Regions from separate parts of the Butyricicoccus sp. OF27-2pH9A genome, predicted to be linked through region 1. Evidence: predicted binding sites of a transcription regulator. Region 1 holds the regulator's gene; the other holds the start of a gene.

Region 1 (7,534 bases):
TGTGGGGCGGTGCGCTGATCATCACCAACTCTCAGATGGTATCCTTCTCCGGTAACGATGCAGTTATGTGGCTGGGCTCCAAGACCTTTGGCGGCTTCCCGGTATCCTTCATCGTAGTAATCGTTATCTACATCATCATGCACATCCTGCTCACCAAGACCGCTCTGGGCCGTTCCATCTACTGTGTAGGCGGCAACCCGGAAGCAGCTCGTCTGTCCGGTATCAACTCCGCTAACGTGCTGACCTTCTGCTACACCCTGTCCGGTTTCATGGCAGCTCTGGCTGGTATCGTATCCATCGGTCGTTCCGGTATCTGCAACGGCGTTAACGCTATTCAGCCGTACGATACCGACGCAATCGCAGCCTGCATCATCGGCGGCGCATCCTTCATGGGCGGCAAGGGCACCATGGTTGGTACCATGCTCGGCGCGCTGATCATCGCTGTTCTGCGTAACGGCTTCTCCCTGCTGTCCGTTTCTTCGGCAGTACAGAACCTCGTACTCGGCCTGGTTATCATCGGCGCCGTACTGCTCGACGTTACTCGTGAGCGCATGGCTGCTAAGGCTCGCCGTTTGGCTGCTAAGTAATCAGTCCGCGCATATCAAACAAAAAAGAGTCGCTGTAAAGCGGCTCTTTTTTTGCGTGAATTTGGATTGATTTATTCGGCACGAAGTTTGCAGAGAGTGCTGCGCCCTTTCCGGGCGGGGATAGGGAACGGCAGAGAATTTTTTATGCCGTAGGGGAGCACAGTGTGCTCCCCTACGGCATATTCGCAGTATCAGATAAATTACTGCTGCACATACGGTTTCATCTCCGCTGCGAATTTTATCCTCATTGGTATCATCTTTATTGTATATTCATAGGGCGAGGTGCCCTCACCCGCCGTTTATCCGATTTGCACCATGATAATGAAATCTCCCTCTACAGCATTTCCTGCGTGATCAACCGCAGATCGGTATAATACAGCTCACGCTTCGGCTTCACGCCGCGCAGCAGCATTTGATACATCGCCAACACCGCGTGGAACGACTCCTGCGAGAATGACTGACCGATCACGAAATCCACCGTTCCCTCGCGCAGATACCGCTTCGCGGTGGGCGTGAGGTCGTTGCAGACGATATGCGGACGGGTGGTGCGCCGCGCTTTTCGGATGCCCGCGATGCAGCCGGAGAGCGGCTGGCAGGCCATATAGACGGCGTGCAGGCGGCTGTCGGCCTGAAGCGCCTGCGCGACGAGTTCACCGGTGAGTTCAGGCATTTCGTTGGTTTCGATCACGCGGTAGGCATCTTCGGAGAAACCCAGCTCGAGCAGACGGCGGCAAAAGCCGTCCACGCGGCCTTTGTGGGCCTCCATACGCAGGTTGCCGGTGACAATGAGAACGTGCTCGGGCGGCCGGATGAGCCGCGCCATGACACCGGCGGCGATAGCGCCTGCGCGGACAAGATCCTGTCCGGCGTGGCACAGACGGCCGCTGTGCGGCACATCGGCATCATAGGTGATGACGGTCACGCCGTTCTGCACTGCCTGCTCGATGGCGGCGCGGACCTCCGGCGTATTCTCGGCACGGATGATGAGTCCGTCCACGCCGGAACGAATCTGTTCGTCCATCGCGCGGAGCAGCTCCTGCATGGTCATGGTGCGCAGCGGCTGCTCGGTCAGTATAAACGCCGGATCGGCGATATAGCGCAGCGCCTTGCGAATGCCGCTGACGATCTGCCGGTTGAAGTGCCCGTCCGTCCATTGCGGAATGAGAATAGCCGCTTGCCTGCAATCTGCCGATTTCAGCGGCACTGGAGGCTGATAGCCGAGTTTTTCTGCGGCACGGACAACTTTTTCGCGTATCATTGGATTGACGTTGGGGCGTCCGTGCAGCACACGGTCCACCGTGCCGCGCGACACACCGGACAGCTCTGCGATTTTTTGTATGGTAACTGCCATTGACACATTCTCCTTTTCTACTTCAAAGTATAGGGGAGAGCAGCGCTGACGTCAAGTATAACTACGCACAGTGCACAATCAAAAATGCACTGTCATCTGCTTTTGAGCCTTCATTTTGCCATAAATTTGCGGTGCTTTTTTAGGCAGGCTACCAATGTTTTGGTAGGATGGTTGACCGTGACGGCGGGATTGCGGTACAATGTATGTAATGAAGAAAAAAGTGTGAAAAAACGCGGGAATCCGCGAGTATTAACGAGATTTTAAGTGATTATTCTTGCTGTTAAAAGGAGAGGATCAGCATGCTGAATATTGGTGTTATTGGCTGCGGCGCAATTGGCCGCGATCACATTCGACGCCTGACGGACATTGTTCCGGGCTGTCAGGTTGTTGCCTGTGCAGACTATTTTGAAGAAGCTGCGATTAAGATTGCAGCGCAGTATGAAGGCATGAAGGCATACAAGACCGGCGAGGAGCTGATCGCAGCACCGGAGGTGCAGGCGGTCGTTATCACCTCGTCCGACCCGAGCCACGCAGGCTATGTGCTCGAGGCTCTTAAAGCGGGCAAGCAGGTGTTCTGCGAGAAGCCGCTGGCACAGAGTGCCGCCGACTGCGAGAAAATCATCGCGGCCGAGACCGCACACGGCAAGCGTTTGGTACAGGTCGGCTTTATGCGCCACTATGACCGCGGCTACGCCGAGATGAAGCGCATCATTGACTCCGGTGAGCTGGGTGCGCCGCTGATGATTCACGCGTGCCACCGCAACGTGTCTCAGCCGGACGGCTTCCAGACCGAGATGGGCGTTTCCAACGTTGCAATCCATGAGCTGGACATATGCCGCTGGCTGCTCGGCGATGAGTATAAGAGCGGTCAGGTGCTCAAGGTGCGCCAGTCCGCGTGCTCTACCAAGGGTTACGACAACCCGCAGATCGTGCTGCTGGAAACCCAGTCCGGTGCTCGCATTGACGTAGAGGTTCAGGTTGCGGACGCTTACGGTTACGACATCCAGTGTCAGGTCGTCTGCGAGAAGGGCACAGTCAACCTGCCTGATCCGTATGCGGTTGTCAAGCGCTCGAACGCAACCCGTTCGTTCCCGATCCTGACCGACTGGAAGGACCGCTTTATTGAAGCCTATGACATTGAGCTGACCCATTGGGTCAAGACCCTTGCGGAGAAGGGTGAGCCGGATGGCCCGTCCGCATGGGACGGCTATGCTGCCTGCGTCGCAGCAGACACGCTCAACCGTTCCCGCGGCACGAATCAGTTCCTGCCGATCGAGATGATGGATAAACCTGCTCTCTACAAATAATCTCTCATATAAAAGAAAAAGGACCGTTTGGACGGTCCTTTTTCTTTTATATTGGGTTATACGGTCAGCTTTTCCGCTTGATATGCGGCACGGATAAACAGGGCAAGCAGCACAAGGCTGGCAATCTGCGAGAGAAAAATCGGAATGGAAGTTGGCAGCATGCGCAGCAAAATGTTGATAAGGGAAAGATAAAAGCACCAGCGAATACGCTTGGGCGGAAAGTCGTAGCCGCGCTCTGTACAGACATCGTCCAGTCCGGTGTACAGCCAGAACTGCGAGACATAGGATGCGATCACACCGGCAAGTGCGATCAGGCTGAACAGCAGATAAAACGTGCTGGGTGTATACGGCGGCGTGTCGCTCGGAACGAGCGTCATGGCCAGCAGGCCGACAACGGTTGCCGCCACGCTGAGCACAGTGGCTGTGAACGCACGCTGCAGGCGCTCGGACACGCGGCTGAACCGGTAAAACGGATAAAACTGCACGAGGGTGCAGAATATACCGAGAATGCCGGTAACGGTGAGCACTGCACCGTTTGTACCGTTCAAAGTGACGGAGCCGCCGAGTTGTCCAAGCACCAGTGAAACGGCGCTGCACAGCCAGAACATGGAAAGCCAGCGGGCAATGGGAATGTTGTTGTTCATAATCTCTACCTCCTTGCCATTATAATAGCAGAGAAGATGAAAATATGCAAGAAAAAGCAGAGCCTTTCGGCTCTGCTTTTGTGCGATTTTACAATATATTAATACTGTACCTGAACCGGCTTACCGGAGTGGAACGAATCCGTAATCGCGTAGGTAACGAGGGTTGCCTTGGTGCCGTCGTAAACGGTCAGCTCGGGCTTGCGGTCCTTCTGGATGCAGTCGATGAAGTCCACCATTTCGAGCAGGTACGCCTCTGCGAAACGCTGCGGGAAGTTCTCGACGATCTCCTGACGGGCACCGTACTGATCGTAAACCATTACACGGTCCTTCCACGGTACACCGGCTACGCGGATATGCGCTTCGGTGCCGACGATTTCGGTCTCGGTGTGGTAACCGTGCGGCGCAGTACGGCCAACGTGCAGGAAAGCGACCGTGCCATTGTCAAACTTGAGCATTGCCATGCCGGTCTCGGTGTCACCGTTCTCGGCAAACTCGGGGTGCTTAAAGTTGGTGCCTGCGGCGTAAACCTCGGTAACCTCACCGCCGAGGAACCAGCGCATCAGGTCAATGTCGTGCGAAGCCGCGTCGATGAAGATGCCGCCCGAGGTCTTGGAGAACTTGATGCAGCTCTCGACCAGAGCTTCCGGGTCAAGGCCGGTAGCCTTTACCAGATACGGCTTGCCGATGCGGCCTGCGTTGATCTGTGCCTTTGCATCCGCATAGGACGGATCGTAGCGGCGCATAAAGCCAAGGAAGAAGATCTTGTCCGGGTGACGTTCAACAGCAGCCTCAGCGCGCTTGCACTCCTCAAGCGAGCAGCCGAGCGGCTTGTCGGTGAAAACGTGCTTGCCTGCGTCGAGCGCGTACTCGATCATCCAGCAGTGCTCCGGAGAGGAGGAGACGATAACGACAGCTTCGATGTCTGCCTCGTCAACCATTTTCTTGTAGTCCGTGGTGGTGTACTCTACCTTGAGGTAGTCCTTCGCCCAGTCCAGCTCCTTCTGCTCGAGCGAGCAGGCAGCGACCAGCTTGCAGCCGGGAATCTTGAACGCGAGATTCTGCGCGTGTACCGAACCGAGACGGCCCAAACCGACGATGCCAACTTTGATTTCCTTCATGTTTTTTCTCCTTTTTATAGAGCGGATTTTCTCTCTACGGCAATCGAACGATTGCCTGTCTCTCTCTCATACTAATTCTATCACTGCGTGGACGCGAACGCAAGGAAAAACGACCAAATCAGAGCGTTTTTTATACGGTGAAAACTGGCATTTCAGCACTCGGCAGGCGGGTGTGATAAAATTCCGATGATCATTTCATAAATTGTTCACAAACAGCACTTGACTTTGCCCGTATGTGGTGGTAAATTAAGTTTAGCACTCAGGGAGATGGAGTGCTAACAACCGAAAGAAAGGAGTCTGCTTCGGTGGAGCTTTCGGAACGTAAAAAGCAAATACTCAAAGCCATTATCGGCGATTACATCCGCACGGCTGAGCCGGTCGGCTCCAAGGCATTGACCGAGGGACACGAGCTGCCGTTCTCGTCCGCCACCATCCGCAATGAGATGAGTGAGCTGGAGGACATGGGCTATCTCGAAAAGCCGCACACCTCTGCGGGACGAATCCCCTCACCGCAGGGCTATCGACTGTATGTGGATGAACTGATGGAGCGTCCGGCCGACAATGCGGAGGACGGAAACGCACTGCAGAACAGCGTGCTTACCAAGGTACGGGAGCTTGACCACCTCATTCAGGAGGCCGGCAAGCTGCTCACCAGTCTGACGAATTACGCGTCGGTTGCTATCACACCGGCCATGACGCAGATCGCCATCCGGCAGTTTGAGATCATCGCAGTCGATAAGATGAATTTCGTAATCGTAGTAGTTACGGATTCGGGCACGGTCAAGAACAAAATGGTCCGCACGGTGGCTGAGGTCTCCAAGGATGAGGCCGAGCTGCTCACCTATGTGCTCAACCAGACGCTGACCGGACTGCCGCTCTCGAGCATCACCGCCGAGCGATTCGACATTGTGCGCCGCGCCGCGGGATTGACCGCGCTGCTCGCTCCGGTAGCCGAGTACATCGCAGAGCTGATCACCGAGCTGAGCGACCAGAAGGTTTACCTCGACGGTGCCAGCAAGCTGCTGCGTTTTCCGGAGTACCGCGATACGAAAAAGGCGCAGACGCTGCTCGATTACATGGAGGACGACCGCAAGCACCTGCTGCCGGCCACCCGCAAGATCGACGGCATCCAGTTCTTCATCGGACCGGAAAACGGCGAAAACCCGCTGAGTGAAACCTCGGCGATCTACGCAAAATACGATATCGGCAAGATCGGTCAGGGCGCGATCGGCATCGTGGGCCCGACCCGCATGGATTACGCCAAGCTGTCCGCACAGCTCAGCCGCTTCGCAAAAGGGCTGAACAAACTGATCGCCGAGACATTTTTAGATGAAAAAGACGGAAATCACTGATTTCCTGTAAACGGAGGCACAAAACGACATGAGCAAAAAGACAAAGCCGGAGGCGGAAGAGCAGGAGCAGGTAAAGACCGAGGCTCCTACAGAGGAGACCGCCAAGGCTGAAGCAAAGCCCGCGACGGACTGGGAAGCCAAGTATAACGACCTGAACGATCGTTATCTCCGCATGGCGGCGGAATACGATAATTTCCGCAAGCGCAGCCAGCGTGAGCGCGAGCAGGCGTACACCGATGCCGTCAGCCGCGCCGTAACCGCACTGCTGCCGACCTACGATAACCTCGAGCGGGCGCTCAAGGCAGAGACCGCCGACACCGAATATAAAAAGGGTGTCGAGCTGACCATGACGCAGCTGACCGAAAGCCTCAAGGGCATTAACGTCACCGTCATTGACGCTGCTGCAGGCACCGCATTCGATCCGAACTTCCACAACGCGGTTATGCACGTTGAGGATGAAAAACTCGGTGAGAATGTCATCGCAGAAACCTTCCAGCAGGGCTTCCAGATTGGCGATAAGGTTATTCGCCATGCGATGGTGAAGGTTGCAAACTGATTACTAACTACTAATTAAAGTAAACAAAATCCTATCATTTAAGGAGTGTATTTATTATGGGTAAGATCATTGGTATTGACCTTGGTACGACGAACTCTTGTGTATCTGTTATGGAGGGCGGCGAAGCCGTAGTCATCCCTAACGCTGAGGGTGCGCGCACCACTCCGTCTGTTGTTGCATTTTCTAAGGACGGCGAGCGTATGATCGGTCAGGTCGCTAAGCGCCAGGCTGTAACCAACGCAGACCGCACCATTATTTCCATCAAGCGCCACATGGGCACCGACTACCGCGTAAACATCGACGGCAAGCCGTACTCCCCGCAGGAGATTTCCGCTATGATCCTGCAGAAGCTGAAGGCTGACGCAGAAGCATACCTCGGCCAGCCGGTAAATCAGGCGGTTATCACCGTTCCGGCTTACTTCTCCGACTCGCAGCGTCAGGCTACCAAGGATGCTGGCAAGATCGCAGGTCTGGAAGTTCTGCGTATCATCAACGAGCCGACCGCTGCTGCACTGGCTTACGGCGTAGATAAGGAATCCGAGCAGAAGATCATGGTATACGACCTCGGCGGCGGTACGTTCGATGTATCCGTTCTGGACATCGGCGAGGGCGTTCTGGA
Region 2 (7,534 bases), on a different contig from region 1:
AAGACTTTAGTATGCAAGGAATGCGGTAAGGAGTTCGTGTTCACCGCCGGCGAGCAGGAGTTTTACGCAGAGCGCGGTTTCCAGAACGAGCCGCAGCGCTGCAAGAGCTGCCGTGACGCGCGCAAGAACGCTGCACGCGGTCCGCGTGAGTTCTTCACCGCTACCTGTGCTGCTTGTGGCGGCGAGGCTCGCGTTCCGTTCGAGCCGAAATCTGACCGCCCGGTATATTGCAGCGAGTGCTTCGCAAAGATGCGTGAGCAGTGATACCGTAACGATAAAAAATCAATAAATGACACGTTAAAAGTGCCAGTAATGACTTTTCTCATTGCTGGTGCTTTTTTCTTTGCCCAAAGGAAAGGAATCGGCAAGGGAATGTATGTGTTCCGAAAAATGATAAAGAAATGAAGAATCGGATCCGCAGGTGATGGGCGGCTTGCGGCAAAAGAAAACCTCTGCTCAAAATGAGCAGGGGGGATCTTTTGATTTTAAGCAATAACGTTGTATTCCAGAATTAAGCCGCGTTTCTGCCGGTCGTCAAGGTCAGCAATAGCGGCCTCAATGCTGGGAAATAAGCAAGGGCAGATATGACCTTTGCTGAGATTCACGAAGCTGTACATAAATGCATAGAGAAGAACCTTTATTTGGCTTCGTTGATGGTAAGCAGCTCTTCGACCGTCTCTTTCTGCCGGCGAAGAAAGCCGAGATAGAAACCGTCAGAAACGGAAAATGCGATGAATGCTGCGTGCAGCAGAAGGGCTCCGATATGTATGAGAAGATCTATAATCTCTGCGATGTTTATATTTTTTGATGCATAAAAGGCATAGGTGGGATTGGTGAGCAGCAGATAAAAGTCCCATAAGATAAGCGCACTGACCGGAATCAGGGCGAACGATAAGACAATCCAAAAGCGGGTGTCTTTCTTAAGGGCCTCGTATAAATGCAGAATATCGGCGTGCTTGGTTTCCAATTCTTCGCGCGAAAAGCGGGAATAGTAATCCAAGCCACATAGTTTCTGGTGCTTGATGAATTCGGCTGCGCCGTTTTTATCGGACTTTGATGGTATATTACTGGGCATAGGCGATAACTCCTATAAATCGGGGTAGTTCTTGATAAAAAGAAAAGGAAGACCCTAAAGAGCCTTCCTTATCGAAAGTGTCGGTAATGAAATCCTCATTACTGGCACTTTTTTATTTGTCCGCAGTAAAAATAGTCCTCAAATAAGGAGGAAAAAGGTGTGAAAAATGAAAAAATGATCTATCTCCCATATGTTCGTTTTGAGCAGGAAGAGGGAGAAGCAGAGGGCAGCGGCTGGTACTTTACGCAGTATAATGCCGAAACTGGAGAAGGTAAAGGCTGGCACGAAACAGAGTTCATGCCGGATTGCTTCTTTGAAACGAACTGCGAGTGCGGCGAACCGGAAACAAAGTTCTTTGATGTGCATATCAATGAGCCGATCGAGCAGTGGAGTTGGCCGGAACCGCCGGATGACGATGCGTTCACGAACTACGATGCGTGTTCCAACACAACGCGGGTTTCGCTGTCAAGTGCCTTCAAGTGCTCGACGAGAGAAGCCAATCCTCCCGCGTTGCGGACAACATCCAACGGCAGCTGAACAACCTCGCCCAAAGAACGAAGCGCTGCAGCCGTGCTCTTTCTGCTTGGAACATCAATACCCACTGTGTTCATAGAAACACTCCTGTTTGGAATTTGCAATGGACAACGCCCTCTTTACCCATTGCCGATTCTATCTGTTTGCTTACATGAATGCGCTGGCTCTACCTGCACAAATCGAACACTGCTTTAATCCGCACACGGCGCGGGAAAAAGGTTTAGTGGCCTACGGGCAAACCTTGGTGTCTCCCTCTTGTGCCCGTGCAGAGCAGGCAAGAGCCTGTTCGCTTCTCAAGCGATAACGCTCCGGATAGCGGCATTCAGCAAACCGCGTTATCTCGTCGCAAATCTTGACAAAATACTTAAAAACCGATACAATATAAAGGTTAAAAAGGACTTTCGGCTCCTGCTCTGACGGCGGGAGCCTTTTTGGAGGAAAACCATATGAAACTCACATTATGCTGCCCGACCCTGTTCGGGCTGGAGGGCATCGTCGCGGACGAGCTGCGCTTTGGCGGCAGGCTGACCGACGTACACGCGGAAAACGGTCGCGTGCTGTTCACCGGTGACGAGAACACGCTCGCATGGGCGAACCTGAACCTGCGGTGCGCCGAGCGCGTGCTCATCCGTATCGGCACATTCAAAGCCAAAACGTTCGATCAGCTGTTCGAGGGCGTAAAAGCACTCCAGTGGGAGCAGTTCATTCCGGCGGACGGCGCATTTCCGGTCAAGGGTCACAGTCTGGACTCCGCGCTGCACTCGATTCCGGACTGCCAGAAGATCATCAAAAAGGCAGTCGTATCGCGTCTGGGCGCGAAGTACGGTCAAACCTGGTTTGACGAGATCGGCGAAAAGTATCAGATTCAGTTCGCCATCATGCACGATGTGGCTGAGCTGTACCTCGATACCTCGGGTGCCGGTCTGCACAAGCGCGGCTACCGCGCCAACAGCAATGCGGCGCCGCTTCGTGAGACGCTGGCGGCGGCTATGGTCAAGCTGGCGCGCTGGCGCGGGCGCGATCCGTTCCTCGACCCGTTCTGCGGCTCGGGCACGATCGCGATTGAGGCGGCCATGATCGCGCAGCGCCGTGCCCCCGGTCTGCTGCGCCGCTTTGACGCGGAAAAGTGGAGCTGCTTTGACAAGTCGGTCTGGCAGCAGGCGCGCGAGAGTGCGCTCGACCTTGCCCAGCCGGATGCAAAATTCGATATCGTCGGCAGCGACATCGACCCGGACTGCGTGCAGCTGTCCATCGAGAACGCGCGCAAGGCCGGTGTAGCGAACACGGTGTTCTTCGAGCGCGCGGACGCAGTAAAGCGCGATTACAGCGGTGCAGGCGTACTGTTTGCCAATCCGCCGTACGGTGAGCGTCTGCTGGACCTGCAGCAGGCGGAAAAGCTGTACGCCGACCTCGGCAGAGCGACAAAAAACAGCCCGATGAAGCAGTATCTGCTCAGCTCGGACCCGCTGTTCGAGCGTTGCTACGGCCGCAAGGCGGATAAGCGCCGCAAGCTGTATAACGGCATGATCAAGTGCGAGCTGCATATGTATTTTAAAGACCCATCTGCACAGGATAAGTCGGTAAATAAGCACTCTGACCGTCCGTCTGCTAAACGACCGGCAAAACACTGAGCAGTACAGGGCACTGTTCATAATTTGTTCAGAAAATTTTTGTGAAAATTCCGGATTACCCCCTTGCATATTGCGGCTCCTTGGTGTAAGATAATACTCGAAGTTAGCACTCGGGTAATTTGAGTGCTAACCCCCAACATTGTAAAATCTTATTTTTCATAGGAGGAATCCATTATGAAGCTCAAGCCCCTTTGCGACCGCGTAGTTATCAAGATGGTCGAGGCGGAGGAGACCACCGCAAGCGGCATTATTCTTACCGCATCCGCACAGGAGAAGCCCCAGGTTGCTGAAATCATCGAAGTAGGCCCGGGCGGCGTTGTTGACGGCAAGGAAATCAAGATGGAAGTTCAGAAGGGCCAGAAGGTCATCACCGGCAAGTACACCGGTACTGAGGTTAAACTGGACGGCGAGAAGTATATCATCGTTCGTCAGAGCGACATTCTGGCAATCGTAGAGTAATTTTCAGGAGGTAATTCATCATGGCTAAGCAGCTTATTTACGGCGAGGACGCGCGCAAGGCTCTGCAGCGCGGTATTGATCAGCTCGCTGATACCGTTAAGGTAACCATCGGTCCGAAGGGCCGCAACGTTGTACTGGATAAGAAGTACGGCGGTCCGCTGATCACCAACGACGGTGTTACTATCGCCAAGGAGATCGAGCTGGACGACGCTTTCGAGAACATGGGCGCACAGCTCGTTAAGGAAGTTGCCACCAAGACCAACGACATCGCAGGCGACGGTACCACCACCGCTACCGTTCTGGCACAGGCTTTCGTTCGCGAGGGTCTGAAGAACGTAGCTGCAGGTGCAAACCCGATGGTAATGCGCCGCGGTATCTCCAAGGCAGTCAAGGCTGCTGTTGCAGCAATCGCTGAGAACTCCAAGAAGGTTGACGGCACGGGCGACATCGCTCGTGTAGGCGCTATCTCCTCCAGCTCCGACGAGATCGGCACCCTGATCGCAGAGGCTATGGAGAAGGTTTCCACCGACGGCGTTATCACCGTTGAGGAGTCCAAGACCGCTGAGACCTACTCCGAGGTTGTTGAGGGCATGCAGTTCGACCGCGGCTATATCACCCCGTATATGTGCACCGACACCGAGAAGATGGAAGCAAACCTGGATGATGCTCTGGTGCTGATCACCGATAAGAAGCTGTCCAACATTCAGGAGTTGCTGCCGATCCTCGAGCAGGTTGTTAAGGCCGGCAAGAAACTGCTGCTCATCGCTGAGGACGTTGAGGGCGAGGCTCTGTCCACCCTGATCGTAAACCGTCTGCGCGGTACCTTCACCTGCGTAGCTGTTAAGGCTCCGGGCTTTGGCGATCGCCGCAAGGATATGCTGCGCGATATCGCAATCCTGACCGGCGGTACCGTAATCTCCGAGGAGGTTGGTATCGAGCTGAAGGACGCTACCATGGATATGCTGGGTTCTGCCCGTCAGATTAAGGTAACCAAGGAGAATACCACCATCGTTGACGGTGCAGGCGACAAGCAGGCTATCGCAAACCGCGTTGCTGAGATCCGCGGCGCAATCGAGCGCACCACCTCTGACTTCGACCGTGAGAAGCTGCAGGAGCGTCTGGCTAAGCTGGCCGGCGGCGTAGCAGTTATCAAGGTTGGCGCTGCAACCGAGACCGAGATGAAGGAGCAGAAGCTCCGCATCGAGGATGCACTGAACGCAACCCGCGCAGCTGTTGAGGAAGGCATCGTAGCAGGCGGCGGTGTAGCTTATGTAAACGCTATCGCAGCGGTTGAGGCTCTGGCTGCAGAGGCAACCGGCGATGAGAAGACCGGTATGCAGATCGTTGCACGCGGTCTGGAAGCACCGATGAAGCAGATCGCTGCCAACGCAGGCATCGAGGGCGCAATCGTTGTTGATAAGGTAAAGCACGCTGACAAGGTTGGCTACGGCTTTGACGCTGCAACCGAGACCTACGGCGACATGATTGCAAACGGCATCGTTGACCCGACCAAGGTAAACCGTTCCGCACTGCAGAATGCAGCATCTGTTGCTTCGATGGTTCTGACCACCGAGAGCCTGGTTGCTGATAAGAAGGAGCCGGTTCCGGCTGCTCCGGCTGCACCGGATATGGGCGGCATGTACTAAGCAGTACCGAAAAACGCTGAAAACACTGGGGATTTCGAGGGTTAAAAGGCAAACTTGTGACAATCGTCAGTGGAAAAGCATCAGATATGTACAAGGCCGACGCCTGCATTTTGCAGGCGTCGGCCTTTTTCTGTTGTCGAAAAATTACAGATGCAAATGTGCTTAATGGATTACTTCAAGAGGCTTGAGACTATCCCGAAAATGAAAATAGAGCGCTTCACAGCAATGAAACGCTCTGTTTCTTTGTATGAGTATCATCGGACTTGCGTGCTCCGGAGCTTCATGCGGCATTGTTCGGAAATCCGGATGAGCAGTTCCGCGGCAGCCAGAGATTATTCGTACAGCGGGAACTTCTCGGTGAGTGCCAGAACGCGTGCGGAAATCTCGTCCTTCTTCTCATCGTAGTGGTAGATGCAGTCTGCGATGCAGTCCGCGATGACCTTCATCTCTTTCACGCCCATGCCGCGGGTCGTAGCGGCCGGAGTGCCCAGACGAACGCCGGAGGTGATGAACGGGCTACGCTTCTCGCCCGGAACGGTGTTCTTGTTGGCGGTGATGTGAACCGAATCCAGACGCGCCTCCAGATCCTTGCCGGTGCACTCCTCGTCGGTCAGATCAACGAGCAGCAGGTGATTGTCGGTACCGCCGGAAACCAGCTTGACACCGCGTGCCTGCAGCTGTGCAGCCATAGCCTTGGCATTCTCGACGATCTTGCGTGCGTACTCCTTGAACTCCGGCTGCAGTGCCTCGCCGAAGCAAACCGCCTTGGACGCGATAACATGCTCGAGCGGGCCGCCCTGGGTGCCCGGGAATACAGCGGAGTTAATACGCTTTGCCAGAACCGCGTTGTTGGTCAGGATCAGGCCGCCGCGCGGACCGCGAAGCGTCTTGTGGGTGGTGGTGGTAACAACGTCAGCATACGGCATCGGGTTCTGGTGCTGGCCGCCGGCAACCAGACCGGCAATGTGCGCCATATCGACCATCAGGTAAGCGCCGTAACCATGTGCGATCTCGGCCATTTTCTCGAAGTCGATGGCGCGCGGATACGCGGATGCACCTGCAACGATCAGCTTCGGGCGATGCTTCTTGACAGCCTTCTCAAGCTCAGCGTAGTCGATGAAGCCGTCCTCGTTTACGCCGTAGGAAACAAAGTGGTAGTTCTTGCCGGACTGGTTGACCGGAGAGCCATGGCTCAGGTGACCGCCCTGAGACAGATCCATGCCCATAACGGTGTCGCCCAGATCGAGCAGAGCGAAGTAAACCGCAAGGTTGGCCTGTGCACCGGAGTGCGGCTGAACATTCGCATATTTTGCGCCGAACAGCTCACATGCGCGCTCGATTGCGATACGCTCTACCTTATCAACAAATTCACAGCCGCCGTAGTAGCGCTTGCCGGGAAGACCCTCTGCGTACTTATTGGTCAGCACGCTGCCCATAGCAGCCATAACGCCGGGAGAAACGATATTTTCGCTGGCGATCAGCTCGATATTCTGGCGCTGACGGTGCAGCTCCTCGTTCATCGCACTGCCCAGCTCGGGGTCGATCGACTGGATCATACCGATGGAATCCATCATTTCTTTGTACATTTGAACTACCTCCAAGCTTTAGTAGTATAAAGTTCTCTTTGACTATACCATTGCCCTCCTAAAAAAGCAAGTCGATTTTACGAAAAATATAACCAAAGATGAAGGATTGCAAAAAGCCTCCTGCAAAAATAAAAAAAGGCAGGTTGCCCTGCCTTTGCTTAGATGTTCTGATAGAACAGTCCGTCCCTCGTGCAGTACCACAGCAGCATGCCGTGCCGAATATAGGGCAGACGCACGTCTAATCCCCATTCCGGGTACTGCTTTTTGACGATCATCGTGTCTCCGGTGAGAAATGCAACGAACGAGATATAGTGCTCGCGGTGCATTTCATGCGGTGCGGTGATATACCATTCGCCGTCGCTGTGCTCAATTTGCAGTGCATTTTCCTCGTCCGGTTTGTGCATAACGAGGTTGGTCAATTTTGCACCGCAGCAGGTCACATCTGCGTCATCGGTCGAGAACAGCAGATTGCCGCAGGCAGGACAGCGGTAAAACCGCATTTTCTTCATATTGCCGTTAGTCATATCGTTTTCCTCCAGATCGCCTCTCAGCAGGGCTTCGGTGTCCACGCCGAGGGCCTGTGATAACAACGGGAGGAGCGAG

What was found. Region 1 encodes HrcA, which represses chaperone genes, less so after heat shock. Its sites were predicted from a motif close to TGTTAGCACTCNNNNNNNNNGAGTGCTAACA; they were not measured.
Region 2: the regulator HrcA is predicted to act here: its motif matches at 3,342-3,372, upstream of PG722_RS04185 (co-chaperone GroES).

Annotation. Positions count from the first base shown of each region.
Region 1 covers NZ_JAQEXK010000001.1:360,254-367,787, reverse strand. Annotated here, with positions in the region: gene PG722_RS01670 (ABC transporter permease) at 1-587, shown strand, start outside; gene PG722_RS01665 (LacI family DNA-binding transcriptional regulator) at 922-1,938, opposite strand; gene PG722_RS01660 (Gfo/Idh/MocA family protein) at 2,238-3,245, shown strand; gene PG722_RS01655 (hypothetical protein) at 3,302-3,889, opposite strand; gene PG722_RS01650 (Gfo/Idh/MocA family protein) at 3,988-5,007, opposite strand; gene hrcA (heat-inducible transcriptional repressor HrcA) at 5,313-6,359, shown strand; gene grpE (nucleotide exchange factor GrpE) at 6,388-6,915, shown strand; gene dnaK (molecular chaperone DnaK) at 6,972-7,534, shown strand, end outside.
Region 2 covers NZ_JAQEXK010000003.1:62,311-69,844, reverse strand. Annotated here, with positions in the region: gene PG722_RS04210 (zinc-ribbon domain containing protein) at 1-264, shown strand, start outside; gene PG722_RS04205 (hypothetical protein) at 638-1,075, opposite strand; gene PG722_RS04200 (hypothetical protein) at 1,235-1,612, shown strand; gene PG722_RS04195 (hypothetical protein) at 1,701-1,913, shown strand; gene PG722_RS04190 (THUMP domain-containing class I SAM-dependent RNA methyltransferase) at 2,056-3,240, shown strand; gene PG722_RS04185 (co-chaperone GroES) at 3,415-3,699, shown strand; gene groL (chaperonin GroEL) at 3,720-5,345, shown strand; gene glyA (serine hydroxymethyltransferase) at 5,678-6,931, opposite strand; gene PG722_RS04170 (XRE family transcriptional regulator) at 7,090-7,521, opposite strand.